DNA from 3 places in the Arthrobacter sp. FW306-05-C genome. Region 1 is predicted to be linked to each of the others. Evidence: predicted binding sites of a transcription regulator. Region 1 holds the regulator's gene; each other region holds the start of a gene.
The links. Region 1 encodes Rex, which represses fermentation and respiration genes when NADH is low (regulators of the CRP and FNR family bind a similar motif). Its sites were predicted from a motif close to CTTGTGAANNNNTTCACAAG; they were not measured.
Positions count from the first base shown of each region.

Region 1 (10,301 bases):
CGTCATCCTCCGCGGCGGCCGCAAGGGGCCCAACTACTCAGCGGCCGACGTCGAACGCGCCTCCAACGAACTGGGGGGCAAGGGACTGAATCCCCGCCTTATCGTCGACGCCAGCCACGCCAACAGCGGCAAGAGCCACCACCGGCAGGCCGAGGTGGCATTGGAGATCGGCGCCCAGTTGGAAGACGGCGGGACCGCAGCGCGCGCGGTGGCCGGCGTCATGCTGGAAAGCTTCCTGGTGGGCGGGGCGCAGAACCTGGACGTCGCGGACCATGCAGCAGGGCGCGCTGAACTGGTCTACGGCCAAAGCGTCACGGATGCCTGTATGGACTGGGATGTCTCCGCGTCTGTCCTGGAGCAGCTGGCGGCATCGGCACGGAAGCGCCGGGGGTCGAATTAGGGGATGAAATAGGGGGCCCGCCACTTTCACATCTGCCACAGGAACATCTAGAGTATCTACTTAGGTGGTTGGTGGATGGCTCAGCATCGGAACACCGCATTGGCACGTACCTGGGGTCACTGTTGTCCATCCGTCAGCAAAGGAAAATAGGGAAATGTCGGCAGAACAGAACTTCTCCAACGCGAAGTTCCTGACCGTGGCTGAAGTGGCCGAGGTCATGCGCGTCTCCAAAATGACTGTCTACCGGCTGGTGCACTCGGGCGAAATGCCGGCAGTGCGCTTCGGCCGCTCCTACCGGGTCCCCGAAAACGCCGTTGAACAGTACCTTAAGGGTGCTGTCGTGGACGGTCACACCGAGACGGCCTGAGGCAGCCTGTCCTGAGCCGCTCCCAATAGGCGGTACCCTGTTAAGGAACGTTTTACGTCATTGTAAGAATCTGTCAGTTGTTCAGTTCGTAGCTATGTCCGCGGACCTTCTCCATCAGACAGGTACTGCATCTAGTTTGTAAGGAACTTTCGTGGGTTCAGTTATTAAGAAGCGTCGCAAGCGTATGGCCAAGAAGAAGCACCGCAAGTTGCTTCGCAAGACCCGTCACCAGCGCCGCAACAAGAAGTAGAAATACTTCCAACAGCGTGCAAATGCCCGTCGCCTTCCGAGGCGGCGGGCATTTTGTTTGTTACCGGGCTACGCCCGCGGGCCGCGCATCCGGGCGAAGCCCTTCCAGAGGCCGTAAATCGCACCGCCAAAAGTGGCTGCCTTGAGGCCGAACGTGGCAGCGCGGCGGCCGGCGCGGAAGTCGTAGACCGGCCAGTTCCGGTCCCGCGCGTGGCGGCGCAGCTTGGCGTCCGGGTTGATGGCCACGGGGTGCCCCACCAGCGACAGCAGCGGGACGTCGTTGTAGGAGTCGCTGTAGGCCCAGCAGCGCTTGAGCTCCAGGCCCTCCTCGTCGGCGATGGCCTGGACGGCTACGGCCTTCGCCGAGCCGTGCAGGATGTCTCCCACCAGGCGGCCGGTGTACATGCCGTCCGACACTTCGCCCACCGTCCCCAGGGCTCCGGTCAGTCCCAGGCGGGTGGAGATCACGGTGGCCACCTCAATGGGCGTGGCCGTTACCAGCCAGACGCGGCGGCCCACCCTGAGGTGCTGCTCCGCCAGTGCCTTGGCGCCCGGCCAGATCCGCGAGGCGATCATCTCGTCGTAGACTTCTTCACCCAGGGCCTTGATGTCGTCAACGGTGATCCCGGCGGCCAGCGTCAGGGCCGAATCCCGCACGGCATGGACGTCATCGATGTTCTCCCCGCGGGCCACGAACTTGAACTGCTTCCATGCGAAGCCGGCGGCCTGGGCCAGGGTAAAGGCTCCGCGCTGGTGCATCTTGCGTGCCACATGGAAGAGGCTGGCTCCGCGCATCAAGGTGTTGTCCACGTCGAAAAACGCCGCTTCGCCCGGCTGCGGCTCGGCAACCGGGCGCGTGACTACGGCGACGTATTTCTCCTCGGGCATGGTGTTGAGTCTAGTCAATCCGCTGGCCTGCCGCCGTCGGCGTCACCGGCAGTACGCGAACGGCGATACCGTTAAGCCATGGCTACACCCCGCGTCGTCCTGGTCACCAAAGCTGACTGCCACCTTTGCGAAGACGCGCGCGACGCCGTCAGCCGGGTCACTGCCTCATTGGGCCTTACCTGGAGCGAAGAGTTGGTGGACAACCAGCCCGAGCTGCGGGAGCGCTACGCCGAGGAAATCCCGGTGGTGCTGGTGGACGGCGTACAGCGCGACTTCTGGAAAATCGACGAAACCCGGCTGGAACGCGTGCTGCAGCGCGCCATGGCCCAGTAGGGGGAGTGCCGGTGACCTCCCTGGATTCCACGCCGCAGCCGCTTCCCGACCTTCCAGCTGCGACGGGCACGCCGCCCAAGCAGATACCGCCCGCAGCCGTAGCCCGGCTGACCCTCTACCTCCGCGCCCTGAACACCCTGCTGGCTGAGGGCGTGGAGCGCGTCTCCTCCGAATCGCTGGCTGAAGCCTCAGGGGTCAGTTCCTCAACCCTGCGCAAGGACCTGTCCTATGTGGGATCGTACGGAACCAGGGGTGTTGGCTACGAGGTGCAGTACCTCAGCCGTCATATCGCGGCAGCGCTTGGACTGACGCACGACTGGAAAGTGGCTATCGTCGGTGCCGGCAACCTCGGCAAGGCGCTGGCGCGGTACGGCGGCTTCGAGTCCCGCGGGTTCGACGTCGTGGCCATTTTCGACGCCGACCAGATGGTGGTGGGCAGCGAGGTGGGATGGCTGCGGGTCAGCGACGTCGCGGACCTCGAAACAGTCCTGCACCGCACCGGGGCCAACATGGTGGTGCTGGCGCTGCCGGCCGCCGTGGCCCAGGACGTCTGCGACCGGGTGGTGGCGGCGGGCGTCCACAGCGTCCTGAGCTTCGCCCCGGTGATGCTGCAGGTTCCCGACGGCGTCAACCTCCGCAAGGTGGACATGGCCACCGAACTCCAGATCCTGGCCTACCACGCGCAGCGGGCCCAGACACCCGGACAGACAGCCTAGCGCTGGCTTAACGCAGGCGGCCCGGGACGCATTGCTGCGTCCCGGGCCGCCTGTTTGCCAGCAGACGTGCTGGGTTACCGCCCGTAAGGGTTGCCGAACCCACCCGAGTATGGGTTGGCGAAGGGCTGCTGCTTCCGGAAGTACGGGGCAGCTGCAGGCAGGTAAAGCAGCACGATGGCTACGATGCCCAGGACGGTTCCAAGCGTTCCGAGGGAGGGGACCCCGAACAGGCCGAAAATGGACAGCGCTGCAAAGACTGTTCCCAGGATGCGGGCCCAGTTCTTGCCTTTGCGGATGAAGAAGGCCACCAGCAGGTAGAGCGCGGCGCCGATGATGGCAAAGACCACCAGCGTGCCGGCGATGACGCTCTTGATGCTGTCGTAGCTGATGTCTGTTCCGCTCGACTGCATCTGCTGTTCAAAGAGCTGCCGGAACTGGGGGTCGTCCAGCTGGGTGAGGCCCAGGAGCATGCCGATGACGAAAATGGCGGCCGACGCAATCAGCAGCCAGAAGGAGATGTTCACCAGCTGGGGGATGCCGTTGCTTCCGGCGGGCTGCGGCTGCTCCGAGGGGTACTGGCCGTAAGGGGACTTTCCATACGGCGACTGGCCGAACTGGGACTGGCCGTAGCCGGGAGCCTGCGACCCATACTGCGGTGCATTCTGGCCGTACTGGGGTGCATTTTGGCCGTACTGCGGTGCTGCCGGCGGCTGCGAGCCGTACTGCGGAGCGTTTTGGCCGTACTGCGGAGCGTTCTGGCCGTAGCGCGGCTGGGCTCCGGACTGGTCGTTGCCGGATTGTCCGGGGCTGGTTCGCGGGTCTTCGGACCCGGGAGGCGGGACGGGAGGAGTACTCATGGGCGTTCCTTCTGCAGGGTCGGGATCCAGTTAGGCTGCCGGGAATCGGTCCTCAGCCTTCCCCCCAGCATGGCTTAAGTCCACCGTACCCCCGGCGGGCGGCGTTGTGGATCATTCGGGAGGTGTTGATGCACCGCGTTTGCAGGTTAAACACGGCACCCCGGCCATGCCGTGCAGGCGGGCCGGGGTGCCGTGAAGGGGAATTAGGCTGCGGGAGCGATGAAGGCGAGTTCCAGGTTGATGGCAACCTTGTCGCTGACCAGCACGCCGCCGGTTTCCAGGACGGCGTTCCAGGTCAGGCCGAAGTCCTTGCGGCTGATGGTGGTCTCGGCGGAGACGCCGGCGCGGGTGTTGCCGAACGGGTCCACGGCCACGCCGTTGAACTCGGTTTCCAAGGTGACGGGACGGGTAACACCCTTGATGGTCAGGTCGCCGGTGAGTTCGTAGCTGTTGCCCTTGGCCACGAGGCCGTTGGAGACGAAGGAGATCTCGGGGAACTTCTCCACGTCGAAGAAATCCCCGCCCTTGACGTGGCCGTCGCGGTTGGCGTCGCCGGAGTCAAAGCTGGCGGTCTTGATGGTGGCGTTGATCTTGGAATCGACCACGTCCTCGGCCAGGTCCAGGGTGGCGGCGGCTTCGGTGAACTGGCCGCGGACCTTGCTGATGCCGGCGTGGCGGACGGTGAAGCCAATCTCGCTGTGGGAGTTGTCCAGGGTCCAGGTGCCGGTGGTGACGTCTGCGGGAAGTGCCATGATGTTGCTCCTTGTATAGCTGTGTCTGTGGTGATCCTGCTGTTGAAGCTTCATAAGTTGAAGTCTCAACTAACTTGCTGCATCCAGTATAAACATGCATTTGCATGTTTTGTTCCCGGCTTCGGAACATTTCTTCAAAAACTTCAGTTCTACTGAACGTAGAAGATTTCGGATCGCGCGCCATCTTTGAGAAACTGGTAAACATGCCCCAAGCCACTGTCCATCTGCTCCGCCACGGCGAGGTCCATAATCCCGACGGCGTTCTCTATGGGCGGCTCCCGGATTTCCACCTTTCCGAGTTGGGGCAGGAGATGGCCCGGATGCTTGCGGAGCACTTCCGGCAGCGCGCCGAGCACGGGGCCCGCATCACCTACCTCGCCGCCTCTCCGCTCGAGCGTGCGCAGGAAACTGCACGGCCGACGTCGGAAGCCCTGCAGCTGCAGATCCACACAGACGAGCGGATCATCGAAGCGGAGAACTACTTCGAGGGCATGAAGGTCACCAAGGGTGAACTGCGCCGGCCACGGCACTGGCCGCACCTGGTCAACCCGCTGCGCCCGTCCTGGGGTGAGCCGTACAAGCAGCAGGCGGCCCGGGTGGCAGCGGCTGCGCAGGACGCGCGCCGGAAGGCGATTGAACTTGCGGCCGGCGATTTTGGCGCAGAAGGCCCTGAGGCCATCCTGGTCAGCCACCAGCTGCCCATCTGGGCCACCCGGCTGAGCGCGGAAGGGCGGCCTTTGTGGCACGATCCCCGCAAGCGCGAGTGCACCCTGACCTCCGTTACGTCCCTGGTCTTCGACGACGCCGGCTCGCTGTTGCGGGTTGAGTACAGCGAACCCGCAGCATCCCTTCTTCCCGGTGCCGCCAGCACCCCTGGAGCCTAGTAGTGAGCAACAGCAACCTTCCCTCGCGCCGCAGCCTGCTCGCTGCCGGCGGCATGGCGCTGACCGCGCTGACCCTTGGCCTGTCCGGCTGTGCCCAGGAGGATGCCCTGGCCAAGCAGGCCAAGGCGGGGGACAACAAGAACTACGTTGCCGGTGACGGCTCCGTGACCGAGTTCGCCGCCGCGGACCGCAAGGAAGCCGTGCAGATCCAGGGTGCCCTCTTCAACGGCACCGCCGTCACACCGGCCGACTTCCAGGGCAAGGTGAGCGTCCTGAACTTCTGGTTCGCAGCGTGCGCCCCCTGCCGCGTGGAAGCGCCGCTCCTTGAAGCCCTGCACCAGGAGTTCAAGGACCAGGGTGTCCAGTTCTTCGGCGTCAACCTCCGGGATGAGAAGCCAACGGCGGAGGCGTTCGAAAAGACCTTCAACCTGACCTACCCCAGCTTTGACGACAAGGACGGCGCCGTCCTGCTGTCCGTCTCCGGCCTGGTGCCGCCCGGCGCCGTGCCCACCACCCTGGTCCTGGACAAGCAGGGGCGGGTGGCCTCCCGCGTCCTCGGCGAAATCGAGAAGGGCACCCTAAAGGCCCTCATCACCGCCGCAGTGGCGGAATAGGAACAGGCCGGGACCGTGAACAGCCCCTTCGCCGAAGCCATCCTCAGCGGCTCCATCCTGCTGGCCATCCCGGTGGCACTGCTCGCCGGGCTGGTCTCCTTCCTTTCGCCCTGCGTCCTCCCGCTGGTACCCGGTTATCTGGGATACGTGACCGGCCTGAGCGGCGTGGACCTGGAAAAGCAAAAGCGGGGCCGCATGCTGGCAGGCATCGGATTGTTCGTCCTGGGCTTCTCGGTGATCTTCGTCCTGCTGGGCGGCGCGTTCGGCCAGCTGGGCACGCTCATCACCGGCAGCCAGAACGCCTGGATCACCCAGCTTCTGGGCATCCTGGTGATCATTATGGGCATCGTGTTCATGGGCGGCTTCAGCTGGCTCCAGCGGGACGCAAAAATCCATGCCAAGCCGCCCGCCGGTCTCTGGGGTGCCCCGCTGCTGGGCCTGACCTTCGGGCTGGGCTGGGCGCCGTGCATCGGCCCCACCTACTCGGCCGTGCAGCTGCTGAGCCTCTCCGGCGGGTCCTCAGCCGCCAAGGGCGCTTTCCTGGCATTCGTGTACAGCCTGGGGCTGGGCATTCCGTTCCTGCTAATCGCACTGGCCCTGCGCCGGGGGATGGGCGTGATGGCGTTCTTCCGCAAGCACCGCCTGGCCATCCAGCGGACCGGTGGCGGAATCCTGGTGGTCCTGGGGCTGCTGATGGCCACCGGCGTGTGGGGTGCCTGGGTGACCGGGCTGCAGTACTGGTTCCAAACCGACGTGAAGTTGCCGATCTGATGAGCGAGCGTGTGAAGGTAAAAAAGAAGCAATCCGCCCCTGTTGCCGAGGCGAAGGCCCAGGCCGCCCTCCCGGCGCTGGGACCCAGGGGCATGCTCCGGTGGGCCTGGACCCAGCTGACCAGCATGCGGACTGCACTGTTCCTCCTGCTGCTCCTCGCCGTCGCCGCCGTCCCCGGGTCGCTGTTCCCGCAGCGGCCCGCCAACCCGGCCACGGTGACCCAGTACATCAAGGACCATCCGGAGTACGGCAAGCTGCTGGACTCCCTGCAGCTCTACGACGTCTACTCCTCCGTATGGTTCTCCGCGATCTACCTGCTGCTGTTCATCTCGCTGATCGGCTGCGTGGTGCCGCGGGCCATCGCCCATTACAAGGCCATGCGCTCCCAGCCGCCGCGTACCCCGCAGCGCCTGTCCCGGCTGCCGGAATACGGCACGTTGGTGATTCCCTCGGGCGCCGGAATCCCGGCGTCGGACGCCATCAACGGTGCGGCTGGGTTGCTGCGGAAGCGCGGCTACCGGGTGGAGGTCAGGGATGCCGACGGCGCCCTTCCGTCTTTGGGTGCCGAGCGCGGCTTCATGAAGGAAGTGGGCAACCTGGTGTTCCACACCTCGCTCATCGGCGTGCTGGTGTCCGTGGCCGCCGGTGGCCTCTTCGGCTACAGCGGCCAGCGGATCCTGGTGGAGGGCGACACGTTCGTGAACACGCTGGTGGGCTACGACCAGTTCAACCCCGGCACCAACTTCCAGTCCAGCCAGCTGCAGCCGTACTCGCTCCAGTTGGACAAGTTCAACATCACCTTCGACCGCGAATCGAAGGGCAAGTTCGGCCAGCCCATCGACTTTGCCGCCACTGTCACCACCAAGGAGAATCCGGAGGCTCCGCCGAAGCAGGAAATCCTGAAGGTCAACGACCCCCTGAGCCTGGGCGGCACCAGCATCTACCTGACCGGCAACGGCTATGCGCCGGTGGTGACAGTCCGTGACGGGGCGGGCAACGTCGCCATGCAGGGCCCGGTGGTGGCCAAGCTGCAGGGCGAGAACTACTACTCCTCCGTGGTGATCAAGGTCCCCGACGCCAAGCCGGACCAGCTCGGGTTCGTGGGCTTCTTCCTCCCCACGGCGTTCGTCACGGACAAGAATATTTCGTTCAGCGCCGATCCCGAGCTGTTCAACCCGCAGCTGACCCTGAACTCGTACTACGGCGACCTTGGCTTGAACACGGGTGCGCCGCAAAACGTCTTCGAGCTGGATGTCAAGAACCTGACGCCACTGAACGCCAGGAACCTGGCGGCAGGCGGCATCACGCTGGCCCCCGGCTCCACCTACACCCTGCCGGACGGCAAGGGCACCATCAGCTTCGATGGCGTGAAGCGCTACATCGGCGTGGACATCCACCACAACCCGGGACAGCTCTCCGCCCTGGTGTTCGCCCTCCTGGCCGTGGCCGGCCTGATCCTGTCGCTCTACGTCAACCGCCGCCGCGTCTGGGTCCGCACGGGCACAGCCGCTGACGGCCGCACCATGGTGGAGTACGGGCTCCTGGCCCGCGGCGAGGACCACCGCCTGGCCGGCGAGGCGGCGGCACTCCGGAAGCTGTTCACCGCAGAGTGGCAGCTGCCTGAAGGCACTGACTCTGAAGGTGCTGTGTCCAAAGACGCCGCTCCGTCCCAGCAAACTCCCAGCCGGGCAGGCGATAATGTCGCAGGCTCCGTCGATAACGCGGCAGGCTCCGCTGAAACTGGCGCCGGCTCCGTCACCACCCCAGCAGGCCCCACCGGGCCCGAAAAGGACCAGTAATGCCATTTGGAATCAACGAAACCATGGGCCAGTACAGCGAACTCTTCATGCTGCTGGCGGCGGGTACCTACACGGTGGCCTTCATCGCCTTCGCCTGGGACCTGGCCAAGAGCAGCAAGGCGCTGCGCGCGGTGGACCTCAAGGCCGCCCAGGCCGGCACTGCCGCCAAGGTTCCCGTAGCGGCAGGAGTGGGTGCAGGTTCTGCCGGGGCCCGCCTGGACGGGCCTGCCGACCGGGCCGAGCGCCCGTCGTCGTCCGCCAAGGCCGGCGGAGCAGGAACTGGCAGTGTCGTAACGGCCGACGGCGACATGAAGTACGCCGCGGAGCGCCGGGTCCCGGCGCGGGTGGCCGTAGCCCTGACCATCCTCGCCGCCGTCATCCACGGGGCCGGCGTGGTCACCCGGGCACTGGGCGCGGGCCGCGTGCCGTGGGGCAACATGTACGAATTCCTCACCACCGGCGCATTCCTCGTGGCAGCCGTGTTCCTTCTCTCGCTGATCCGCCGCGACCTCCGCTTCCTGGGCACCTTCGTGGTGGGCCTGGTGATCATCATGCTGGTGGCGGCCTCTGTGGCTTTCTGGACCCCCGTGGGTCACCTGGTTCCCGCCCTGCAGAGCTACTGGCTGGTCATCCACGTCTCCATCGCGGTGCTTTCCTCGGCACTGTTCACCCTGACTTTCGCCATGTCCGCCCTGCAGCTGGTGCAGTCCCACCGGCAGAAGACCGTGGCCGCGGACGGCACCGACAAGCTCGGTTTCATGCGCCTGGTGCCCTCAGCGCTGAGCCTGGAGAACCTGTCCTACCGCATCAACGCCATCGCTTTCATCGGCTGGACCTTCACGCTGATGTTCGGTGCCATCTGGGCCGAGAAGGCTTGGGGCCGGTTCTGGGGCTGGGACACCAAGGAAGTGTGGACCTTCGTCATTTGGGTCGTCTACGCCGGCTACCTGCACGCCCGTGCCACCCGCGGCTGGACCGGAACCCGCGCCGCATGGCTGTCGATCGTGGGCTACCTCTGCGTGATCTTCAACTTCACCATCGTGAACACGTTGTTCAACGGGCTCCACTCCTACTCGGGCCTCTAAGCTGCGCCTTAAGACCCGCTGGTTTTACGGGTCTTAAGGCCCGAAATCGATCGGTGATACGGCAGCCACCTGCCGTATCACCATTCGTTGTAGCAACAGGGGTGTTCCCCGGTCCCTGGGAATGCTAATTTGGTGACTGTTCACTGTGATGAAGCTTGCATGTGGACCACCAGCCTTTCGAGGTCACCATGAGCTACGCCCTCGCCGTAGACGTCGGGACGAGTTTCACGGCAGCCGCGGTTGTACGCTTTCACCAAGGTGCTTCCCCCGTGCCCGAGTGCCTTCCCCTCGGCGCCCGTGGAGCGTCCGTCCCCTCCGTGCTGTACTACCCGGAGGAAGGCACTGTCCTGGTGGGCGAGGCCGCCGAACGCCGCGGGCTGGACACACCGGAGCGAGTGGTCCGGGAATTCAAGCGCCGGATTGGCGACGACGTACCCATCATCCTGGGCAGCCTGGCGCTGCAGCCTGAGGACGTCTTCGCCACCATGGCCCGGTGGGTGGCAGACCGCGCCGCCGAACGTGAAGGGGGCCCGGCGTCGGCCTTCTTCCTGACCCACCCTGCAGCCTGGGGCAGCCACCGCCTGTC
Region 1 is NZ_CP084556.1:3,544,218-3,554,518, reverse strand. It holds gene LFT44_RS16560 (3-deoxy-7-phosphoheptulonate synthase) at 1-400, shown strand, start outside; gene LFT44_RS16555 (helix-turn-helix domain-containing protein) at 555-767, shown strand; gene LFT44_RS16550 (30S ribosomal protein bS22) at 919-1,017, shown strand; gene LFT44_RS16545 (HAD family hydrolase) at 1,086-1,904, opposite strand; gene LFT44_RS16540 (glutaredoxin family protein) at 1,983-2,237, shown strand; gene LFT44_RS16535 (redox-sensing transcriptional repressor Rex) at 2,249-2,953, shown strand; gene LFT44_RS16530 (Yip1 family protein) at 3,028-3,810, opposite strand; gene LFT44_RS16525 (YceI family protein) at 4,014-4,562, opposite strand; gene LFT44_RS16520 (histidine phosphatase family protein) at 4,766-5,446, shown strand; gene LFT44_RS16515 (TlpA family protein disulfide reductase) at 5,500-6,060, shown strand; gene LFT44_RS16510 (cytochrome c biogenesis CcdA family protein) at 6,076-6,831, shown strand; gene resB (cytochrome c biogenesis protein ResB) at 6,831-8,630, shown strand; gene ccsB (c-type cytochrome biogenesis protein CcsB) at 8,630-9,715, shown strand; gene LFT44_RS16495 (Hsp70 family protein) at 9,904-10,301, shown strand, end outside.

Region 2 (10,301 bases), 1.5 Mb from region 1:
GGAGGCAACCCGGTTGCGGATGCCGGCGGTCACGAACTCCTTGGCGGTCCGGGCTGCCTCCAGCGGGCTGGCGCCCTTGGCAAGCTCGGCCGTGACGGCGGCGGCCAGCGAGCAACCGGCGCCGGACACGGCCACCTCGCCCACCTTCGGCGCGCTGAGGACTTCGAGGGTTTCGCCGTCGTAGAACACGTCCACGGCGTCCGGGCCTTCCAGCCGCACCCCGCCCTTGGCCAGCACGGCCGCTCCGCTGAGCTCGTGGATGCGGACGGCAGCGGCCTTGAGGGATTCAACGTCGGTGATCTCCAGGCCGGAGAGCGATTCCGCCTCGAAGTGGTTGGGCGTGACGAAGGTGGCAAGCGGCAGGATCTGCGCTTTCAGGGCCTGGTCCGTGTCCAGCGCGTGACCGGGCTCCTGGCCCTTGCAGATCAGCACCGGGTCCAGGACAACATTGGCAAAGCTGTTCTCCTGCAGCGCATTGGCCACCGTGCTGATGGTGGCCGGGCTGCCCAGCATGCCGATCTTCACCGTGTCCAAAGCCGAAGGGGCGCCCGACGCCGGACCGTAGGCCGCCGTCGTCGCCTCCAGCTGGTCGGCAATCACCTGCTGGTCCACCGGCACGAAGCGGTGGTTCCAGCTGTCCTTCGGGTCGAAGGACACGATGCAGGTGAGGTTGGCGATGCCGAAGACACCCAGCTCCTGGAAGGTCTTCAGGTCAGCCTGGGCGCCGGCGCCGCCGGTGGCCTCGGAGCCTGCGATGGTGAGGACGACGGCGGGGGCGTCCGCGGACAGCGTTGCGTCAGGGGATACGGAAGTCATGCCCCCATCCTGCCACCCGGCGTCGGACGCTATCCATGTAGGGGCGTAGAGCGGCTGTGATGAGCGAGTGTTCAGCGGTCCAAGCGGTTCATTATTTGACCGTCAGGCTGTCCCCTTGGCGATCTGCAGGAGCGCCCTGCCCAGCTCCGGCTGGCTGTAGGCAAATCCGGCGTCAAGAAGTTTCTGCGGCTGGACCCAGCGGCTTTTCAGGACCAGTTCGGTCTCCGTGTAAATCAGGACGGCGCCCGCCCGGAGGAGCCAGGCAGGGGTGGGCAGCCCGAAACGCGCGCCATAGGCCCGGCGCACCAGGCGCATCATTTCCTGGTTAGTGACGACGTCCGGTGAGGCTATATTGACGGGCCCGGTGATGTCGGTCCGTGCGTGCAGGAAGAGGATGCTGCGGTACAGGTCCTCCACGTGGACCCAGCTGAACTTCTGCCGGCCGTCGCCCATATGCCCGCCCAGGCCCAGTCGCGCGAGGTTGGCGAATGGCCTCAGTGCACCGCCGCCCCGGCCCAGCACGATGGCGATCCTCAGCGGGATCTTCCGGGTTCCCGGAGTGTCCGCTGCGGTGAGGGCCGCTTCCCAGGCCCTTGCGACGTCCACGGAGAAGCCGGAACCAAGGTCGCCGCCGGCCTCGGACTGGGGACGGTCGCGTGCATCCCGGTAGATGGTGCCGGTGCTGGCATTCAGCCAGGTGGGCGGCGGGACCTGGCATTGCGCGATGGCCCGCCCCAGTGCCCGGGTGGTGGCCACCCGCGAGTCCAGAATGATTTTCTTGTTCCGCTGGTTGTAGCGGCACGAGACAGAGCGTCCGGCGAGGTTCACCACCAAGTCGGCGCCGTTGAGCACCCGGGCCATGCCGGCGTCGTCATCCCATGCGGCTGTGGAACCACCTGCTCCGTTGCGTCCTATGGTCCGCACCGTCCAGCCGTTCTCGCGGAAACGCCTGCAAAGATAGGTGCCAATGAAGCCGGAGGCGCCGGCCACTACGACTGTCTTTGCACTGTTCATCTCTTCCCCCAATGTTCGCTTCTGTCCTAGTCGCGGATGCTGCCGCTCAAGTCGAGGACGTCGTCAAGCACCTTGCTGACACCCGGAATGCGGGCCAGTGAGAGGCCGCGGGCAATGAGCGGCGCTGCGCCGTCCACCAGCTTCCGGGTCCGCCGCTGGCCTTCCGAGGAGTCGTAGACCCAAAAGAGGGTGATCCCCATGTAGCAAAGCCACAGCAGTTCAGGCAGCTCGGCCCGCAGCTTCTTCGGTACGGCGGGGCTGGACCCGTCCACCGTGCGCCTGAAGATATCCAGCGCTGCCTCCCGCGCGGGCGTTGAGTCCGCCGAGAAGGGGTTCACCGGCGATGTGGGCCGGATGGCGGTGGCCACGAAGTCCGCGCCGAAAGCATGGTAGGGCGCCATGACGTCCAGGCCCGCGTGCAGAGTGGTTTTCAGGCGGTCCGCGAACCCGGCGGCGGCGTCCAGCAATTCGGCTGCCCGCGCGGCGTGTTCGGCCTGCACTTGGAGGTACAACTCGTGGACCAGATCATCCTTGGACGAGAAGTAGTAGTAGGCATTGCCAACGGAAACGCCCGCCTCTGCAGCGATGGCCCGCATGGTGGTCTTCTCGAAGCCGATCTCGCGGAACATGCGCAGTGCGGTGTCCGCCACCCGCTGCCTGGTGTGTTCGCCCTTGGCTGCCACCGGCGCCTCCAAATTCCTGAACGTGTTCAAAAACAGTGTGCCACAAGTAGTTGAACATGTTCAAACGTCCACGGGAATTGGTCTGCCTGCGCCAAGGAGCGATCCCGTTCAAGGCGATGCGAGAATTGCCCGAGTGCTAATACAACCGGCGGTCCACAGCTGGTCGCCGGCCAACCACTCCCGAACGGACACCGTCATGTCTTCTTCTTCCGGCCACAGTGCCATGCCCGATGCCGCCCTCCCGCGGCCGGCCCACCAAGGTGCCAGCTTCGCCGCCATCGGTTCGCCCTACTTTGGGATCATGCTGGCGACCATGGCCGTGGTGTTGATCCTCTCCAACATAGGAGCATCCAAGGGCGTCGCCTTCGGCCCCATCGTCACCGACGGTGGCTTTTTCCTCTTCCCCCTCGCATACATCCTGGGCGACGTCATCAGTGAGGTCTATGGCTTCAAGGTGGCCCGCAAGGCCATTCTCACGACCTTTGCGATGTCCGTCTTCGCCTCGCTCTGCTACTGGGTGGTCATTGCGCTGCCCGGCTTCGACGACGAGTACGGAGCCGCGAAGCAGTCCGCCTTGGAAGGCGCCCTGGGCCCTGTGCCGCAGATCGTCCTCGCCTCGCTGCTCGCCTTCCTGGCCGGGCAGACGATTAACTCCTGGATCCTGGTGCGCATGAAGGCACGCACCGGTGAGAAGTCCCTGTGGGCCAGGCTCATGGGCTCCTCCGGCGCTGGGGAATTCGTGGACACGCTGATCTTCTGCAGCATCGCCGCGTCCGTCATCGGCATCACTGACTTCGGCAGCTTCGTGAACTACGTGCTTGTGGGGTTCGTGTACAAGACTTTGGTTGAGTTCCTTTTCGTCCCCGTTACCTCGCTGGCCATCAACTGGGTCAAGAGGCGCGAACCCAGTTACGGCCTCGCAACCCCGCCCGCGGCAGCGGTGACGAACGCCGCGTAGCTGCCGCCCGGCGTCGTGCGTTCCGGCTGTCTGGTTCCGGGACGCCGGAACGGTGCGGGATCGCCGGAAGGAACCGGCGACCTGGTCCCGTTCCGGCGATTTTGGCCCTGGGGCGGCCGGGCTACCGTTGGAGTGCGGCTAGGACACGGGCTTTGAACTCCTGTTCGCGGAAGAGGTCGGCCCATTTCACGCGCAGGAAGGTCCAGCCGTTCTCGGTGAGTGCATTCTCCCGCTGCCGTTCCTGGAACAGCACCTCGGGCGTCGGCTTGTAATCGAAGTACTTGGTTTTCCCGTCGAATTCGAGGGCCACCTTCTTTTCCTTCCAGGCGAAATCCAGGCGGTACTGGCCTGCCCCCGTGGCTACGGGGACTTGGGGCTCCGGCAGCGGAAGCTTCAGCCGTGTCAGGAGTTCGCGGGTGAGCGTCTCACCGGCTGACTCCGACCGTGGTTCTGCTTGGGTGAGTGCGAGCCGGAGGGTACGGATCCCGCGGCGTCCCTGCAGGCCGTCAGCCATGCTTTCCATCAGCGCTTTGTCTGCACCGAGCCGGAGGGCGTGGTCCATCAGCACGAGCGCCTGGCGGTAGGTCAGCATCATGGCGCAATCCACTGCCGTCCGCTCAAGCGAGGTCACCCGGAGGCCGCCGCGAATCACCACCTCCGCCTCGGTCCAGGGCCGGGTATGGCCGCAGACATCCTTACCGAGCCGCTCGCTTGAGGGGTTTCCTGGCAGTAGAAGGTGGATCAGGTTATCGACATCCCATAGATACAAACCGTGCAGCCGGGCCGCCGATGTGTGGCTGTACACATAGCCGCCCCGTGAGGTGGTCAGCGTCCCATGGGCATGGGCGTGAATCAACTGCCTGCTGCGAACAGGCCGCGACTGCTTATCCCAGAGCTCGGCGCGGATGTAGCAGCCGTGGCGAAGGCGGACAAGCTTCCGGTTGAGCACCAGGGTCTTGATGGCCCGTCCGTTGAGGCCCTCCTCGTGCAGTTGCCCCGTTCGCCACAGGTTGCCGGTGCTCGGAAGTGCAAGGAGGCGGACTGGCTGTGGTGTCATCCCCACAGGATCCTGCCGCTGCGGCACCGCCGGAAGGCGCCGCCGTCGTTATGTGTAAAACGTCCTGCGGCGCGGGCTCGCCGGAACCCGTCGAACTCGCCGCAACGTTCCGGCGATCCGGCAGCTTTCCGGCGAGTTCGACGGCGGGCGCCGGCCTAGCCCTTCAGCGCACCGTCCAGCAGCGCCCGCAGTTCCGTGAAGTGCCGCTCGGTGGCTTCCGGGTGGAAGGCCGAGGTGTCCGCCATGGTGTAGCCGTGCGGGGCGCCCTCGTAGATTTCATTGGACGCCTCCAGACCCGCTTTCTTGAGCGTTTCACCCAGCTGCGCGACGGCCTCCGGGGCCATGCTCCGGTCGTGGTCCGCATGGCCGAAGACGAACCGGGCCCTTGCGTCCTTGAGCCCCAGGTGCGGGCTGTCCGGCTCGTCGGTGACGAGGCCGCCCGCGTGGAAGCCGCCGCACGCTGCCACCTGGTTGGGGTGGGAGGTGGCAGTGCGGACGGCGAGCCGGGCCCCCATGCAGTAGCCGGTGGTTCCGATGGGGCCGGGTGCAACGCCGTCGAGCTCCCGGAGCGCGGAAACCCAGGCGTCGATGTCCGGCAGCGCCTTGTCCGAGGTCAGCCGGCCCACCCTGGGGAAGGCGGCCTTGCCGGCTGCCTCCCGGCCTTCCTGGCTGGTCATGTTCCCGGCGGGGGCCAGCTCCCCAGCCGTTCCTTCCCGGTAGAAAACGTTGGGTGCCAGCACCACGTAGCCCCAGTCGGCGATGCGCTGGGCCATCTCCTGGATTCGGGGACGCAGGCCGAAGGCATCCATGTAGAAGATGACGCCCGGGAAAGGGCCGGTTCCGTTGGTCGGGCGGGCTACCAAGGCCTCGGCGGCACCGTCAGCGGCAGGGATTTCGATGGATTCGATAGGCATGGGGCCACCCTACCGGAGGCACCCGGAAGCGGCTCTCAGGAGTAGTACCGGCCCAGGGTCTCGGCCTTGAAGTCGAAGAACGTGCCGGACTCGATGGCCAGCCGGGCATCGTCCACCATTTTCACCACGAACCGCTCGTTGTGGATGGAGATGAGGGTGGCGGACACCATTTCCTTGGCCTTGAACAGGTGGTGGATGTAGGCGCGGGAGTAGTTGGCGCAGGCGTAGCAGTCACAGCCCTCCTGGAGCGGGCCGAAATCGCGTTTGTACTTGGCTCCGGAGAGGTTGAACCGGCCCTCCGGGGTGTAGAAGGCGGAGTTGCGGGCCACGCGGGTGGGGGAGACGCAGTCGAAGGTGTCGGCGCCGTTTTCGATGGCGGTGAAGATGTCGTCCGGCTCGGAGATGCCCAGCAGGTGCCGCGGCTTGTCCTCCGGCAGTTCCTCATTGCACCAGCGCACGATGGTGCCGAGGTTTTCCTTCTCCAGCGCCCCGCCGATCCCGAACCCGTCGAACGGCATGGCGCCCAGATCACGGCACGCCTTTCGGCGCAGGTCCTCGTACTGGGCGCCCTGGATCACGCCGAACAACGCCTGGTACGGCTTGCCGGCCCGTTCCTCCGTCAGGCGGAAGTGCTCCTCAAGGCACCGCTCCGCCCAGAGCCGGGTCCGCTCCAGCGACTCCTCCTGATACCGCCGAGAGTTCTGCAGCGTGGTGAGCTCGTCGAACGCGAACATGATGTCCGCGCCGATCTGGTGCTGGACCTGCATGGAAATCTCGGGGGAGAACCGGTGCCGGTCCCCGTTCAGGTGGGACTTGAACCAGACCCCGTCATCGTCGATGTGTGCCAGGCGTTCCTTGCCGGGGGCTACGGCGTCATCCGGGCCGGAGGCGTCCACGGACTTCATGTCGATGACCTTCTTGAACCCGGAGCCCAGGCTCATCACCTGGAATCCGCCGGAGTCCGTGAATGTGGGGCCGGGCCAGTTCATGAATGCGCCGAGGCCGCCGGCTTCGTCAAGGATGTCAGGTCCCGGCTGCAGGTAGAGGTGGTAGGCGTTGGCCAGCAGTGCCTGCGCGCCAAGGTCCGCCATGGATTCCGGGAGGACGGACTTCACCGTTGCCTTGGTCCCGACGGCGATGAACGCCGGCGTCTGGATCTCACCGTGCGGGGTGGTGATGGTGCCGGTGCGGCCCAGGAACTCCCCGCCGTTTTCGGCCTCCTGCGCCTGGGAGGGTGGGCAGGACTCCGCCAGGCGCGTGCCCACCGTGAAGGAAAACTGTGAACGGGTATCCGGCAGGGCGAAGGCAGGGTTGGCTGGCACCGTACCAGTGTGCCAGCAAAGCGCACGGCGCCAGTAAACCCGGCCCCAGTAAACCCCGGGACCGGTTAGCTCAGCTGGCCGGTTCCGATGCCGGGTAGTTCGAAGCCCGCCAGGAATCCCAGGACTGCCGGATGGCGTCGAAAGCCCCTGCCCCAAGGTCGTAGGTGGAAACGACAATCAGCGAGCCCTCCCCCTCCGCGCGGACGTCCTTGATGGCCGGGTGGTCGGCGACCACCAGTAGCCCCTCGCCGTGCTCCGCGTAGCTGTGCACCGTGAGGCCCACCTGGTGGCTGGTGCGGTACCAGACCTTGCCGCTGATCTCCTCGCCCGTGCCCAGCGTCACCTGGTACGGCTCACCCGCCGCCGGGAGGTCGGCGAGCCCCAGCTTCTCGATGGCTGAGCCGTTTCCCTCGGTCAAGTGCAGGAACAGGGTATGCCGCTTGCCGTGCGGGTGCCGTTCCAGGGCGAAGCGGAGCTGCTGCAGGAACGTCAGCCAGCCCTGCGTGATGTCCTCGTCCCAGGCAGCCCACTCGGAGTCATGGTCCACGGCGGAGCGGGTGACACTGACCCGGGTTCCACCGGCCTCCGGGTGGAGCTCAAACGTGTCCCCGCCGTGCACGGTAAGGCTGGTGTGGTCCGGTGCTTCCTGCACGTCGCTGGAGAAGTAGATCTCCTTAATCTCGGACTCGAGGTCCTCGGACTGCCAGCCATGCCACTGGGCCACCTTGGACGGTTCACGCAGCATGGTCCAGACCTGCGGCGCGTCGGCGTTGATCACTACGCTGAGATTGTTGGTCATAGCCCCGAATGTACGCCCCGGAAACTGCCCCGGGTAGGGGCAATTTCCCCCGTCAGGCAGATGCCCGGAAGCTCAGGAGCGGACGGCCTCCAGCTCGTTGCTGATGCGCCGTTCCAGCTCCGACATCCCGATGGTTTCCGAGCCGCCGTGCGCCCGCAGGAAGAGCAGGGACTCCAGCCGCAGCAGCCGCCATTCGCGCTCGGCGTCATGGTTGGAGTTATCGATGGAGCGGAAGATTTCCTTGTCGTACAGGTTGGGCTCGTTGAGCGAGCGCTGCCGCACCTTGGCGGCCATCCGCGCCTTGAACGGGTCCGTTTCCTGGTTCTCCGGCGTGCGGATCAGCTTCTCGTACACCTCAGCGCGTTTGTCCTGGCCGTCCTGCCGGCAGATGTAGCTGGCCAGCGCCAGGGACGCCTCCACAGAGGTCCACCGGCCCGGGTTCCCGTCATAGGGCAGCACGGTCAAAAGGTCCGCCACGGACAGTGCGCCGTCGGCGTCCTTCAGGGTGATAAACAGTTCGTGCGCCAGGTCGCTGAGGTCCTTCAGGCAGCTTCCGGACTTGAAGTTCACGCCCTTGGACAGCCGGTCGGTCAGGAGCAGGACGCCCTCTGCGTCCGGGTGCGCCTCGGCGGCGGCTTCCACCACGGACTCGGGGGTGCCGGAAGGGGCCGGGATGAGCGCGAGTTCCTCCTCGCTGGGCCCGGTCACCGCGGGCGGCAGCGGCGGGAGGGGAGGCACGACGACGGCGGGGGAAACGGCGATCGGCCCGGTTCCGGCGCCGGGCTGCTCCTGCCGTCCGTCCTTGGGCGCGGCGGCTTCCGCCGGCGGGGTGGGCTCCGGAAGGTTTGCCGACAGCGGAAGCTGTGTGACGTCGTCGTGCGCTCCGTCCACCACCGTGACCATGGTGCCGATGGCCACCCGCAGCGTTCCGCCGCCGGAAAGGCTTGCCAGCACCAGTGCCGGGGAGCCGAAGTCGTCGTGCTCAAGCTCCACCTGGTCGATTTCGGCAGTGCGCCGGCCGTCGGGGAGGAGGATGTGGCTGCCGGTGGTCAGAGATCCAGCCTGCTGTTCACTGTGGTGCCTGGCGGCTGGTGATTCGGTCATGGGAGTCCTTAAGTTCTCTTGCGGTCCGCCCTACAGTCTACAAAGGCGGGCGCCTAAAACCGGGGACCCCCACGTCCCGGCGGGGTGCCTAGAAGCCCACGCCTGCGAACGCCAGGGCCTGCCGGATGAGGCCGCCGCGGCCGCCGGAAAATTCCATCTGGACGCCCGGGCTGAGGACTTCCTCGGGGGTCATCCAGGTCAGTTCCAGGGCGTCCTGGCGGGGCTCGCACTCGCCCGTCACCGGGATGACGTAGGCCAGCGACACGGCGTGTTGCCGCTCGTCCGTGAACCCTGTCTGGGAGGGCGCGGGGAAGTATTCGGCCACCGTGAACGGCACGGGGCTCAACGGCAGCTGCGGGAACGCCAGCGGACCCAGGTCCTTTTCCATGTGGCGCAACAGGGCGGCGCGGATGGTTTCGCGGTAGATGACCCGGCCGGACACCAGGGAACGCACCATGGTCCCGTCCGAATCCGCCTGCAGCAGCGTGCCCACCTCGTTGACGTACCCCAGCGGATCCAGCCTGACCGGTACGGCTTCCACGTACACCATGGGCAGCCGCCCCCGCGCCTCAAAGAGGTCTTCTTCAGAGAGCCAGCCGGGATTCGGGTCAGGTGTGCGCACGTTCATGCTTAAGTTCTACCCCATGGGGCGTCGCTGGGAGATCCACACCGTGGCGGGCGCGTTGGGGCTGCCCGCGTCGGGATTAGCCACGTGGAGGGTGCTTCCGAACGCCTCCTCGGTGAGGCTGGCGGTGAAACCGGCCGCGGTGAGCCGGTCCCGCAACGGTTCCAGGCCGGCGTCGTATTCAAAGCCCAAACCCGAGCGGGGTGCCCCTGCTGCCGGACGCACCAGGAGGACGCCGCCGTTCTTGGCCGTGAAGTCCGCGGTTTCGTCGTTGTCGGGGACGGGACGGGGGCGGGCGCCCACATGCAGCAGCGTGCGGACGGCTCCCTCCGGGTCCGCCGTGTACCAGACCGCGACGACGGCCAGGGCGGGGTCGGCGTCAGCGCACTGGGCGGCGTGGGCTGCTTTGTCGGCCATGAAACTGAAGCCGTCGGGGGCGCTGATCCGGCACGTTTCGCCGTGGGCCGCCGTGACCAGCTCAGCAGGCCGCGTTCCTTCCCCCTGCACTCCATCCTCTTCCTGCGCGGACAGGTTGGTGCGGCGCGCGAATTCGGCGACGTCGCCCACCTCCACCGCGAATACGGTGTGGCCGTCCTGCCCGGACCCGGCCTCCGCCCCGTGGAGCGCCAGCCGGCCCGACGCGGAATCGAAAACCTGCCAGCCGCCGTCGTCCTCTGTCTGCACCATCCCCAGAGCGGTGAGGAACTGCTTCCAGGAGTCAGTGCGTGAGGTGAAGTGGACGGGGCGGACTCGAAGCATGGCGTTGTCCTTCGGGCTGGGGGACGGTCTGTAGGGCCATAATGCCACCTGAAGATCCGGTGCACACGGGGCTTGTGACCTGCCATTCCACAGGCAGAATTAGGCCATGGCCGATGACCTTGAGGAATTGCTGGTGCCGGATGCCGCTGCCTGGCGCGCCTGGCTGGAGGAAAACCACAGCACCAGCCCGGGCGTGTGGCTGGTCCTGCACAAGAAGGGCGGGACGGTGACGGGCCTGGACTACGCGGCC
Region 2 is NZ_CP084556.1:575,158-585,458, forward strand. It holds gene LFT44_RS02815 (hydroxymethylpyrimidine/phosphomethylpyrimidine kinase) at 1-816, opposite strand, end outside; gene LFT44_RS02820 (TIGR01777 family oxidoreductase) at 919-1,830, opposite strand; gene LFT44_RS02825 (TetR/AcrR family transcriptional regulator) at 1,857-2,513, opposite strand; gene LFT44_RS02830 (queuosine precursor transporter) at 2,710-3,471, shown strand; gene LFT44_RS02835 (hypothetical protein) at 3,593-4,528, opposite strand; gene LFT44_RS02840 (dienelactone hydrolase family protein) at 4,684-5,442, opposite strand; gene tgt (tRNA guanosine(34) transglycosylase Tgt) at 5,478-6,764, opposite strand; gene LFT44_RS02850 (SRPBCC family protein) at 6,835-7,563, opposite strand; gene LFT44_RS02855 (DUF6707 family protein) at 7,636-8,667, opposite strand; gene LFT44_RS02860 (NUDIX hydrolase family protein) at 8,756-9,295, opposite strand; gene LFT44_RS02865 (VOC family protein) at 9,305-10,051, opposite strand; gene LFT44_RS02870 (YdeI/OmpD-associated family protein) at 10,158-10,301, shown strand, end outside.
Region 2: the regulator Rex is predicted to act here: its motif matches at 2,527-2,546, upstream of LFT44_RS02830 (queuosine precursor transporter).

Region 3 (10,301 bases), 1.7 Mb from region 1:
GTCAGTAGCTGGCGGGGTCATTGCCCAGGCCACCAACCTGGGCGTGCCGTTCCTGCTGCGCGTCGTCGTCCTGGTGGCAATGTTCGTGGTGGCTTTCCTGCTGATGCACGACGTCGGCTTCACACCAGAGCGCTCGGCCCACCCCCTGCAGGCCACCCGCGCAGTCCTGAAGGCGTCCGTGGACGGCGGGCTGAGGAATCCGCCGGTGCGGTTCATGATGCTCGCTGCCCCGTTCACCGAAGGCGTTGGGTTCTACGTCTTCTATGCCCTCCAGCCCTACCTGTTGCAGCTTTTTGGCGATCCCAAGGCTTATGCCATCGCAGGCCTGGCAGCGGCCATCGTGGCGGGAGCAGACATCGTGGGCGGCTGGCTGGCGCCCCTGGTCCGGAAACTGGTCCGCCGCCGCACCACCGTGCTGATCGCTTCCACGGTCGCCAGTTCGGTGGTCCTGGTGGTGCTCCTGGCCACGAAGGTCTTTTGGCTGGCGCTGGTGCTCCTGGCCCTGTGGGCCGTGGTGGCCTCCGCGGGCACCCCGGTGCGCCAGGCCTACCTCAACGACATGATCGCCTCGAAGCAGCGGGCCACGGTCCTTAGCTTCGCCTCGCTTATGGGCTCCAGCGGGGGAGTGGTGGTGCAACCCGTGCTCGGCCGGGCCGCCGACCTCTATGGCTACCCTGCATCGCTGGCATTGGGCGGCGCGGTGCAGTTGCTGGCGGCACCCTTCATGCTGCTGAGCCGGCGCCGGCGCGCGCCGGCCGACTTCGCCGCGGGCCTGGCCGCAGCACCCTGATAGGGGCGGAAAGCGCTGGAGCCGGGAACAGGGAAGGCCCCCGTTGCCGGGACTGGCTCCGGGCAACGGGGGCCACCACGAGCGCAGGTGGAGATCCGTCCTACTTGACGCCCGCTTCCACTGCTTCGCTGGCCGGAGCCGGCTTCTCCTGTGCGGGCGGAGGGGAGGTCTTCAGCTTGAACCGTTTCCCAATTTCGCCGCCGCCACCGCTGCGGTTCTTGTTGAAGATGTCGAAGCCCACGGCGACAAGGAGCACCAGGCCCTTGATCAGCTGCTGGTAGTCGGTGCCAAGGCCCAGGATGGACATGCCGTTGTTGAGCACGCCCATGATGAGTCCGCCGATCATGGCTCCGGCGACGGTTCCGATACCGCCGGTGACCGCGGCGCCGCCGATGAAGGCCGCGGCGATGGAATCCAGTTCGAAGCCGGTTCCACCGGCCGGCTGCGCCGAGTTGAGCCGGGCGGTGAAGACGAGGCCCGCCAACGCGGCCAGCACGCCCATGTTTACGAAGAGCCGGAACGTTACGGCCTTGGTTTTGATGCCGGACAGTTCAGCCGCATGCAGGTTGCCGCCGATGGCGTATGTGTGCCGGCCGAAGACACTGTTGTTCATGAGGGCCGTGTACGCGATCACCAGGGCGGCCAGGACCACCAGGACAATCGGGGTGCCGCGGTAGGACGCCAGCAGGAACGTGATGATGAGCATGAGCAGCGCCGTGAAGGCGGTCTTGATGACGAACCACACCAGGGGCTCGCTTTCGAGGTCGAACTTCCGGCGGATCCGGCGTTCCTTGAGCGCTTGGATCAGCAGCGCGGCCGTGGCCCCGACGCCCAGGATGACGGTGAGCCACTCCAGTACGGAGGTGCCGCCGGTGAGGTCGGGAAGGAAGCCGCCGCCGAGGGCCCGCAGTTCGGCCGGGAAGGGGGTGATCTGCTGGTTCTTCAGGGTGATGAGGGTCAGGCCGCGGAAGATCAGCATGCCCGCCAGTGTGACGATGAAGGCAGGAATCCCCACGTAGGCGATCCAGTAGCCCTGCCAAGCGCCCACCAGGGCGCCGACCAGCAGGCAGGCGGGGATGGCGGCCCACCACGGCCAGCCCCAGTGCACGATCATGACGCCGGCCACGGCGCCGATGAACCCGGCCACCGAGCCGACGGAAAGGTCGATGTGCCCGGCGATGATCACCATGACCATGCCGATGGCCAGGATCAGGATGTAGCTGTTCTGGACCACCAGGTTGGTGACGTTTTGTGGTTCCAGCAGGATCCCGCCGGTCAGTCCCTGAAACAGCAGGACAATCAGGATCAGGGCAACGAAGATGCCCACCTGGCGCAGTTGGCTTGTGAGGAATCCGAGCGATTCTCTGAGGGCGGACATTTCGCTATTCCTTCTCTTTGGTCATGTAGTGCATCAGGGTTTCCTGGGTGGCCTCGGCAATGGGAACTTCACCTGTGATGTGGCCGGCGGCCAGCGTGTAGATGCGGTCGCAGATGCCCAGCAGTTCAGGCAGTTCCGAGGAGATGACGATGACAGCTTTTCCTTCGGCCGCGAGTTTCCCGATAATCGTGTAGATCTCGTATTTGGCGCCAACGTCGATTCCCCGCGTGGGTTCATCGAGGATGAGCACGTCCGGATCGGAGAACATCCACTTGCTCAGCACCACCTTCTGCTGGTTGCCACCGGAGAGCTTTCCGGTAATGGCCGCCACCGACGGAGCCTTGATGTTCATGCTCTTCCGGTAGCCGTTGGCCACCACGGTTTCCTGGTTCTTGTCCACGAAGCCGCGTTTGGCGAGCTTGCGCAGGGCCGCCAGGGAGATGTTCCGCTTGATGTCCTCGATGAGGTTCAGGCCGTAGTGCTTGCGGTCTTCCGTGGCATAGGCGATGCCGTTCCTGATGGCGTCGGACACCGTGGCCGTGTTGATTTCCTCGCCGTACTTGTAGACCTTGCCTGACGTGGCGGTTCCGTACGTGCGCCCGAAGACGCTCATGGCAAGCTCCGTGCGCCCAGCGCCCATGAGCCCGGCCAGTCCTACCACTTCGCCCTTCCGGACGTACAGGTTGGCGTTGTTGACCACCATGCGCGTGTGGTCCTGGGGATGGCGCACGGACCAGTCCTCGATCCGCAGGACCTCATCGCCGATGTGCGGCTCGCGGTCCGGGTACAGGCTCTCCAGGTCCCGGCCCACCATGCCGCGGATGATCCGTTCCTGCGTGATCTGACCTTCGTCCAGCCGAAGCGTCTCAATGGTCTTGCCGTCCCGGATGATGGTGACGGCGTCAGCCACCTTGCGGATCTCATTGAGCTTGTGGCTGATGATGATGCTGGTGACGCCCTGGCCCTTCAGGTGGAGGATCAGGTCCAGCAGGTGGCCGGAATCCTCGTCGTTAAGGGCGGCAGTGGGCTCGTCCAGGATGAGCAGCTTCACTTCCTTGGACAGCGCCTTGGCGATTTCCACGAGTTGCTGCTTGCCCACGCTGATGTGCTGCACGGGGGTGACAGGGTTTTCGTCGAGGCCGACGCGGGCCAGCAGCTTTGCTGCCTCCAGGTTGGTCTTGCGCCAGTCCACCCACCCGTTGGTGGCTTGTTCATTGCCAAGGTAGATGTTCTCGGCAATGGACAGGTACGGGCTGAGGGCCAGTTCCTGGTGGATGATGACGATTCCGCGCTTTTCGCTGTCCGAGATGCTGGAAAAGTGGCAGGGCTCGTTTTCGAAGAGGATTTCCCCCTCAAAGGTGTTGTGTGGATAGACGCCGGACAACACTTTCATGAGCGTTGACTTTCCGGCTCCGTTTTCCCCGCAGATGGCGTGGACCTCGCCACGGTTCACATCGAGGGTGACGTCCTGCAGCGCTTTCACGCCGGGGAACGTCTTGGTGATTCCTCGCATTTGAAGAATGGGTGTGTTCATCGTCAATTCCCACTGACTGTTCGGAGCTTGCCTTCCTGCTGCTGCAGGAGGCTGCGGGTGGGGCTGTGGCCCGGGACGGATACCCAGGCCACAGCCCCCTGACGCTGACTACTTGACGTCGGCGTCGGTGTAGTAACCCGAGTCGATCAGTTCCTTCTTGTAGTTGTCCTTGGTGATGATCACGGACTTCAGCAGGAACGCCGGGACAACCTTGACCTTGTTGTTGTAGGTCTTGGTGTCGTTGGTTTCCGGCTCCTGGCCCTTGAGGACGGAGTCGACCATCTTGACGGCCTGCGCGCCGAGCTGGCGGGTGTCCTTGAAGATGGTGGAGTACTGCTCGCCGGCGATGATGGACTTGACGGAACCCTTTTCGGCGTCCTGGCCGGTGACCACGGGCAGGCTGCCCTTGGCGTAGCCGCCGGTGCTGGTGAGGGCAGAGAGGATGCCGATGGACAGGCCGTCGTACGGGGAGAGGACGCCGTTCAGCTTGGTGCCCGAGCTGTAGGCGGAGGTGATGATGTCCTCCATGCGCTTCTGCGCCACCGGTGCCTGCCAGCGAAGGATCGCGGCCTGCTCAAACTTGGTCTGGCCGCTGGGGACCTTCAGGGTGCCGGCGTCCATGTACGGCTTCAGGGTGTCCATGGCGCCGCTCCAGAAGAAGTTGGCGTTGTTGTCGTCGGGGCTGCCGGCGAAAAGCTCGATGTTGAACGGCCCCTTGCCGTCAACCTTCTTGCCGCTGGCGTCCAGGAGGCCCAGGCCCGTCAGCAGTGAGGTGGCCTGCTGCACGCCCACGGTGTAGTTGTCGAACGTGGTGTAGTAGTCCACGTTCGGGGTGCCGTTGATCAGGCGGTCGTACGCGATGACCTTGACGTTCTGGTCCTTGGCCTTGGCCAGGACGTCGGTCAGGGTGGTGCCGTCAATCGCGGCGATGATCAGGGCCTTGGCGCCCTTGGTCAGCATGTTTTCGATCTGAGACACCTGCGTGGGGATGTCGTCATTGGCGAACTGAAGGTCTGTCTTGTAGCCGAGGTCCTTCAGCGACTTCTCCACGTTGGCGCCATCGGCAATCCACCGTTCGGAGGTCTGGGTGGGCATCGAGATCCCGACCAGTGAATCGCCGGGCTTGGCGGCACTGCCGGATTCGGTGGCGGCTCCGCCCCGGGAGCCACAGCCGGTGGCGCCCACCGTCAGGGCGAGGACAAGGGCCACCGCGCCCATGAGTTTTTTGATTCTCACCATTTTCTCCTTCCGCGGCAGCATTGCCGCGAAGTGTTGTTGGACAGGCAGCACCGACGCTTCCTGGTCCTGGCCACATTGTTGATGTGTCGGTTCAATATAGACCGCTTTGTGAACGCTAACAAGAGCAAGCCATCGAAATTTCGCAACTTTTTCGGTTCCATTGACTTCCTTCTTGTTAGCGTTCACACTTGCTGCAGCACCTAGCTCGACCCCGACCCCTACAAACCCGGTAATGAGGCCTCCCGCCTCCCGGACGGAGGCCACCCATGCCAGAAACGTTGTTCACTTCCAGCTCCGACTCCCGCCAAGACCACTACGTCATCGGGGTGGACTACGGGACCCTTTCGGGCCGTGCCGTGGTGGTGCGGGTCCGCGACGGCAGGGAACTCGGCAGCGCCGTCCACGAGTACCCGCACGCGGTGGTCACCGATTCCCTGCCCGAAGACACAGCGGGCGCCGAATCCGGCGGACGTCCCGCAAGGCTTCCCGGCGAATGGGCACTCCAGGTGCCCAACGACTACCGGGAAGTCCTGCGCAAGGCCGTCCCCGCCGCAGTGGCGGACGCGGGGATCGACCCTGCCGCCGTCGTCGGCATCGCCACAGACTTCACCGCCTGCACCATGGTGCCGGTCAAGGCTGACGGCACCCCCCTGAACGAACTGCCCGGCTTCGCCAACCGGCCGCACGCCTATGTGAAGCTCTGGCGCCACCACGCAGCGCAGGGGCAGGCTGACCGGATCAACCGGCTCGCTGCCGACCGGGGCGAGGACTGGCTTCCACGCTACGGGGGACTGATCTCCTCCGAATGGGAGTTCGCCAAGGGCCTGCAACTGCTGGAAGAGGACCCGGAAGCATACGCCGCCATGGACCACTGGGTAGAGGCGGCCGACTGGATCGTCTGGCAGCTCTGCGGGCGCTACGTCCGCAACGCCTGCACCGCCGGCTACAAGGGCATCTACCAGGATGGCCGGTATCCGTCCGAGGACTTCCTGGCGGCCCTGAACCCGGACTTCAAGGACTTTGTCAGCTCCAAGCTGGAGCACACCATCGGGCGGCTGGGGGACGCTGCCGGCACGCTCACCGCGGAGGCTGCTGCCTGGACCGGACTGCCGGAGGGCATCGCCGTGGCCGTGGGAAACGTTGACGCACATGTCACGGCCCCGGCTGCCAAGGCCGTGGACTCCGGCCAGCTGGTGGCCATCATGGGCACCTCCACCTGCCATGTCATGAACGGCACCGAACTCCGGGAGGTGCCCGGCATGTGCGGGGCAGTGGACGGCGGCATCGTGCCCGGCCTGTGGGGCTATGAGGCCGGCCAGTCCGGCGTGGGGGACATCTTTGGCTGGTTCACCAAGTACGGCGTCCCGCCCGAATACCACCAGGCTGCCAAGGATGCGGGCCTGGGCATCCACGAGTACCTCACCGAACTCGCCTCGCGGCAGGCCATCGGGGAGCATGGCCTGATCGCCCTCGACTGGCACTCGGGCAACCGTTCGGTCCTGGTGGATCATGAGCTCTCCGGGATCGTGGTGGGCCAGACGCTGGCTACCAGGCCGGAAGACACGTACCGCGCGCTGCTCGAAGCCACGGCTTTCGGAACCCGCACCATCGTGGACGCCTTCCGCGATGCCGGTGTCCCGGTCAAGGAATTCATCGTGGCCGGCGGCCTGCTCAAAAACAAACTCCTGATGCAGATCTACGCGGACGCCACCGGCCTGCAGCTGTCCACCATCGGCTCCGGGCAGGGCCCGGCGCTGGGCTCGGCCATCCACGCCGCCGTCGCGGCGGGACAGTACGCGGACATCCGCGAAGCTGCCGCCGCCATGGGCGCCGAACCTGGGGAGGTCTACACCCCGATACCGGAAAACGTGGCCGCGTACGACGAACTGTTTCAGGAGTACAGAACGCTGCACGACTACTTCGGCCGCGGCAGCAATGACGTCATGCACCGGCTTAAGGCCATCCAGCGCAAGGCGGCCCGGACTGGGCTGCCGGGGACTGGCAACCTGTCGGCTACCGCTGTGGAGGTGTCCGCATGACCGCCGGTACCGGGGTAACTCCGGCGATCCTGCAAACCATCGCCCGGATCCGGGAGGAAGTCTGCGCCCTGCACGCCGAGCTCACCAGGTATGAACTGGTGGTGTGGACCGCAGGCAACGTTTCGGCCCGTGTACCGGGAACAGACCTCATGGTCATCAAGCCCTCCGGCGTCTCCTACCAGGAGCTGACCCCGGAGCAGATGATTGTGACCGACCTGCACGGCACCCCGGTTCGGGGCACCAACGTCGGTGGTGGCGGGACCGTGGATTGGGGCAACCCGCCGCTGTCGCCGTCCTCGGACACGGCCGCCCATGCCTATGTGTACCGGCACATGCCCGAGGTGGGCGGGGTGGTGCACACCCACTCCACCTACGCCACCGCCTGGGCCGCCAGGGGAGAAGCCATCCCGTGCGTGCTGACCATGATGGGTGACGAGTTCGGCGGCGAGATTCCGGTGGGACCGTTCGCGCTGATCGGCGATGACTCGATCGGCCAGGGCATCGTGGAGACGCTGAAGAACTGCAACTCGCCCGCGGTCCTGATGCAGAACCACGGCCCGTTCACCATCGGCAAGGATGCCCGGTCCGCCGTGAAGGCCGCCGTCATGTGCGAGGAAGTTGCGCGGACCGTGCATATTTCCCGGCAACTCGGTGAACCGCTGCCCATCAAGCAGGACCACATCGACTCCCTCTACGCCCGCTACCAGAACGTGTACGGCCAGTAGGCCAAGAACCGACTTTCCAGGAGAATCCATGAGCACCGCAGCAAACACCTCCCTCGACGGCTACGAGGTCTGGTTCCTCACCGGCAGCCAGCACCTCTACGGCGAGGAGGTCCTCAAGCAGGTAGCTGCCCAGTCACAGGAGATTGCCAACCAGCTCAACGCATCCTCCGCGGTGCCGGTGCGGATCGTGTGGAAGCCGGTCCTCACCGATTCGGACGCCATCCGCCGCACCGCGCTGGAGGCGAACTCGGATGATTCCGTGATCGGCGTGACTGCCTGGATGCACACCTTCAGCCCCGCCAAAATGTGGATCCAGGGCCTGGACCTGCTGCGCAAGCCACTGCTGCACCTGCACACGCAGGCCAACCGCGACCTGCCCTGGGCGGACATCGACTTCGACTTCATGAACCTGAACCAGGCCGCGCATGGCGACCGCGAGTTCGGCTACATCCAGTCACGCCTGGGCATTGCCCGGAAGACGGTCGTCGGGCACGTCTCCAACCCCGAGGTCGCCCGCCAGGTCGGTTCCTGGCAGCGCGCCGCCGCCGGCTGGGCTGCCGTCCGGACCCTGCGGCTGACCCGCTTCGGGGACAACATGCGCAACGTGGCCGTCACCGAGGGCGACAAGACGGAGGCCGAGCTGCGGTTCGGCGTCGCGGTCAACACCTGGTCCGTGAACGAACTCGCCGACGCCGTGCACGGCGCTGCAGAGTCCGACGTCGACGCCCTGGTGGCGGAATACGAGGACCTTTATGACGTGGTGCCGGAGCTCCGCGCAGGCGCGGCCCGGCACGAATCGCTGCGGTACGGCGCCCGGATTGAACTGGGATTGCGCAGCTTCCTGGAGGGCAACGGGTCCGCGGCATTCACCACGTCCTTCGAGGACCTGGGAGCCCTCCGCCAGCTGCCCGGACTGGCGGTGCAGCGGCTCATGGCCGCCGGCTACGGCTTCGGCGCCGAGGGTGACTGGAAGACCGCCATCCTGGTGCGCGCTGCCAAGGTGATGGGTGCCGGCCTGCCCGGCGGGGCCTCCCTGATGGAGGACTACACCTACCACCTGGAACCGGGATCCGAGAAGATCCTGGGCGCCCACATGCTGGAGGTCTGCCCCTCCCTGACCGCGCAGACGCCGCGCCTGGAAATCCACCCGCTGGGCATCGGCGGCAAGGAAGACCCCGTTCGCCTGGTGTTCGACGCTGACGCCTCCCCGGGCGTCGTCGTCGCCCTGTCGGACATGCGGGACCGATTCCGCCTGGTGGCCAACGCCGTCGACGTCGTTCCCCTTGACCAGCCGCTGCCCAACCTGCCCGTGGCCCGTGCCCTGTGGCAGCCCAAGCCGGACTTCGCCACCTCCGCCGCCGCCTGGCTCACCGCCGGCGCCGCGCACCACACCGTCCTCTCCACCCAGGTGGGGATGGATGTGTTCGAGGACTTCGCGGAAATCGCCAGGACCGAACTGCTCACCATCGACGAAGGCACCACCATCCGCCAGTTCAAGAAAGACCTGAACTGGAACGCCGCCTACTACAAGCTGGCCGGGGGGATCTGACCACGCATGGTGCGGCGGCCGAGGCTTGAGGACGTGGCGGAGCTGGCCGGCGTCTCGCACCAGACAGTATCCCGGGTAGTCAACTGCCACCCGAATGTGAGCGCGGGGACCCGTGAGAGGGTGGAGGCGGCGATTGCCCAGCTGGGCTACCGCCGCAACTCCGCTGCCCGGAGCCTGGTCACCCGGCGCTCGCAGACCATCGGGGTGCTGGCCAGCGAACTCTCGCAGTACGGGCCTGCCAACACTTTGCTGGGGGTGGAACGCGCCGCACGGGACGCCGGGTACTTCGTCAGCGTCGCTGCCCTGCGGGAGGTCAACCGTGATGCGATCCTGGCTGCCGTCCGGCACTTCCTGGACCAGTCGGTGGAAGGCATCGTGGTGATTGTTCCGCACCTTGAGATGCCCGCCGCCCTCGCGGAACTGCCCCTTGGAGTGCCTGTGGTGGCCGTGGGGACCACAGGAAACGACGCTGTTGGCGGGGTCAAGGTGGACCAGCGCCGGGGGGTCGAACTGGCCGTGCGGCACCTCATCGGACAGGGCCATGTCCGCATCGGACACGTGGCCGGGCCCCAGGACTGGATTGATGCGGTGGCGCGCGCGGACGGCTGGCGGTGCACCCTGGACGCGGCCGGTCTCGAGGCCGATCTCATGATCGAGGGGGACTGGAGCGCCGGGAGCGGTTATGCCATTGGCCGGCAAGTGGCAGCCACCCGACGTGCCACTGCGCTGTTTGTGGGCAACGACCAGATGGCGCTGGGGGTCCTGCGTGCCTTGAATGAGGCGGGTATCAAGGTACCGGAGGACATATCCGTGGTGGGCTTCGACGACCAGCCCGAAGCCGGCTATTTCAGCCCGCCGCTGACGGTGGTCCGGCAGGACTTCGAAGAACTGGGCCGGCGGTGCATGGACATGATGCTCAAGGCACTGGACGGTATGGACGGGCCGCAGACCCTGGTGGTGGAGCCCGAACTCGTCCTGCGCAGCAGCACCGCTCCGCCCTCCTGAGCTTCCGGCAGCCGATTTAATCCGGGGGAGACCCACACGAAA
Region 3 is NZ_CP084556.1:754,316-764,616, forward strand. It holds gene LFT44_RS03565 (MFS transporter) at 1-790, shown strand, start outside; gene mmsB (multiple monosaccharide ABC transporter permease) at 891-2,168, opposite strand; gene mmsA (multiple monosaccharide ABC transporter ATP-binding protein) at 2,173-3,702, opposite strand; gene chvE (multiple monosaccharide ABC transporter substrate-binding protein) at 3,811-4,941, opposite strand; gene araB (ribulokinase) at 5,208-6,980, shown strand; gene LFT44_RS03590 (L-ribulose-5-phosphate 4-epimerase) at 6,977-7,705, shown strand; gene araA (L-arabinose isomerase) at 7,734-9,254, shown strand; gene LFT44_RS03600 (LacI family DNA-binding transcriptional regulator) at 9,261-10,259, shown strand.
Region 3: the regulator Rex is predicted to act here: its motif matches at 5,047-5,066, upstream of araB (ribulokinase).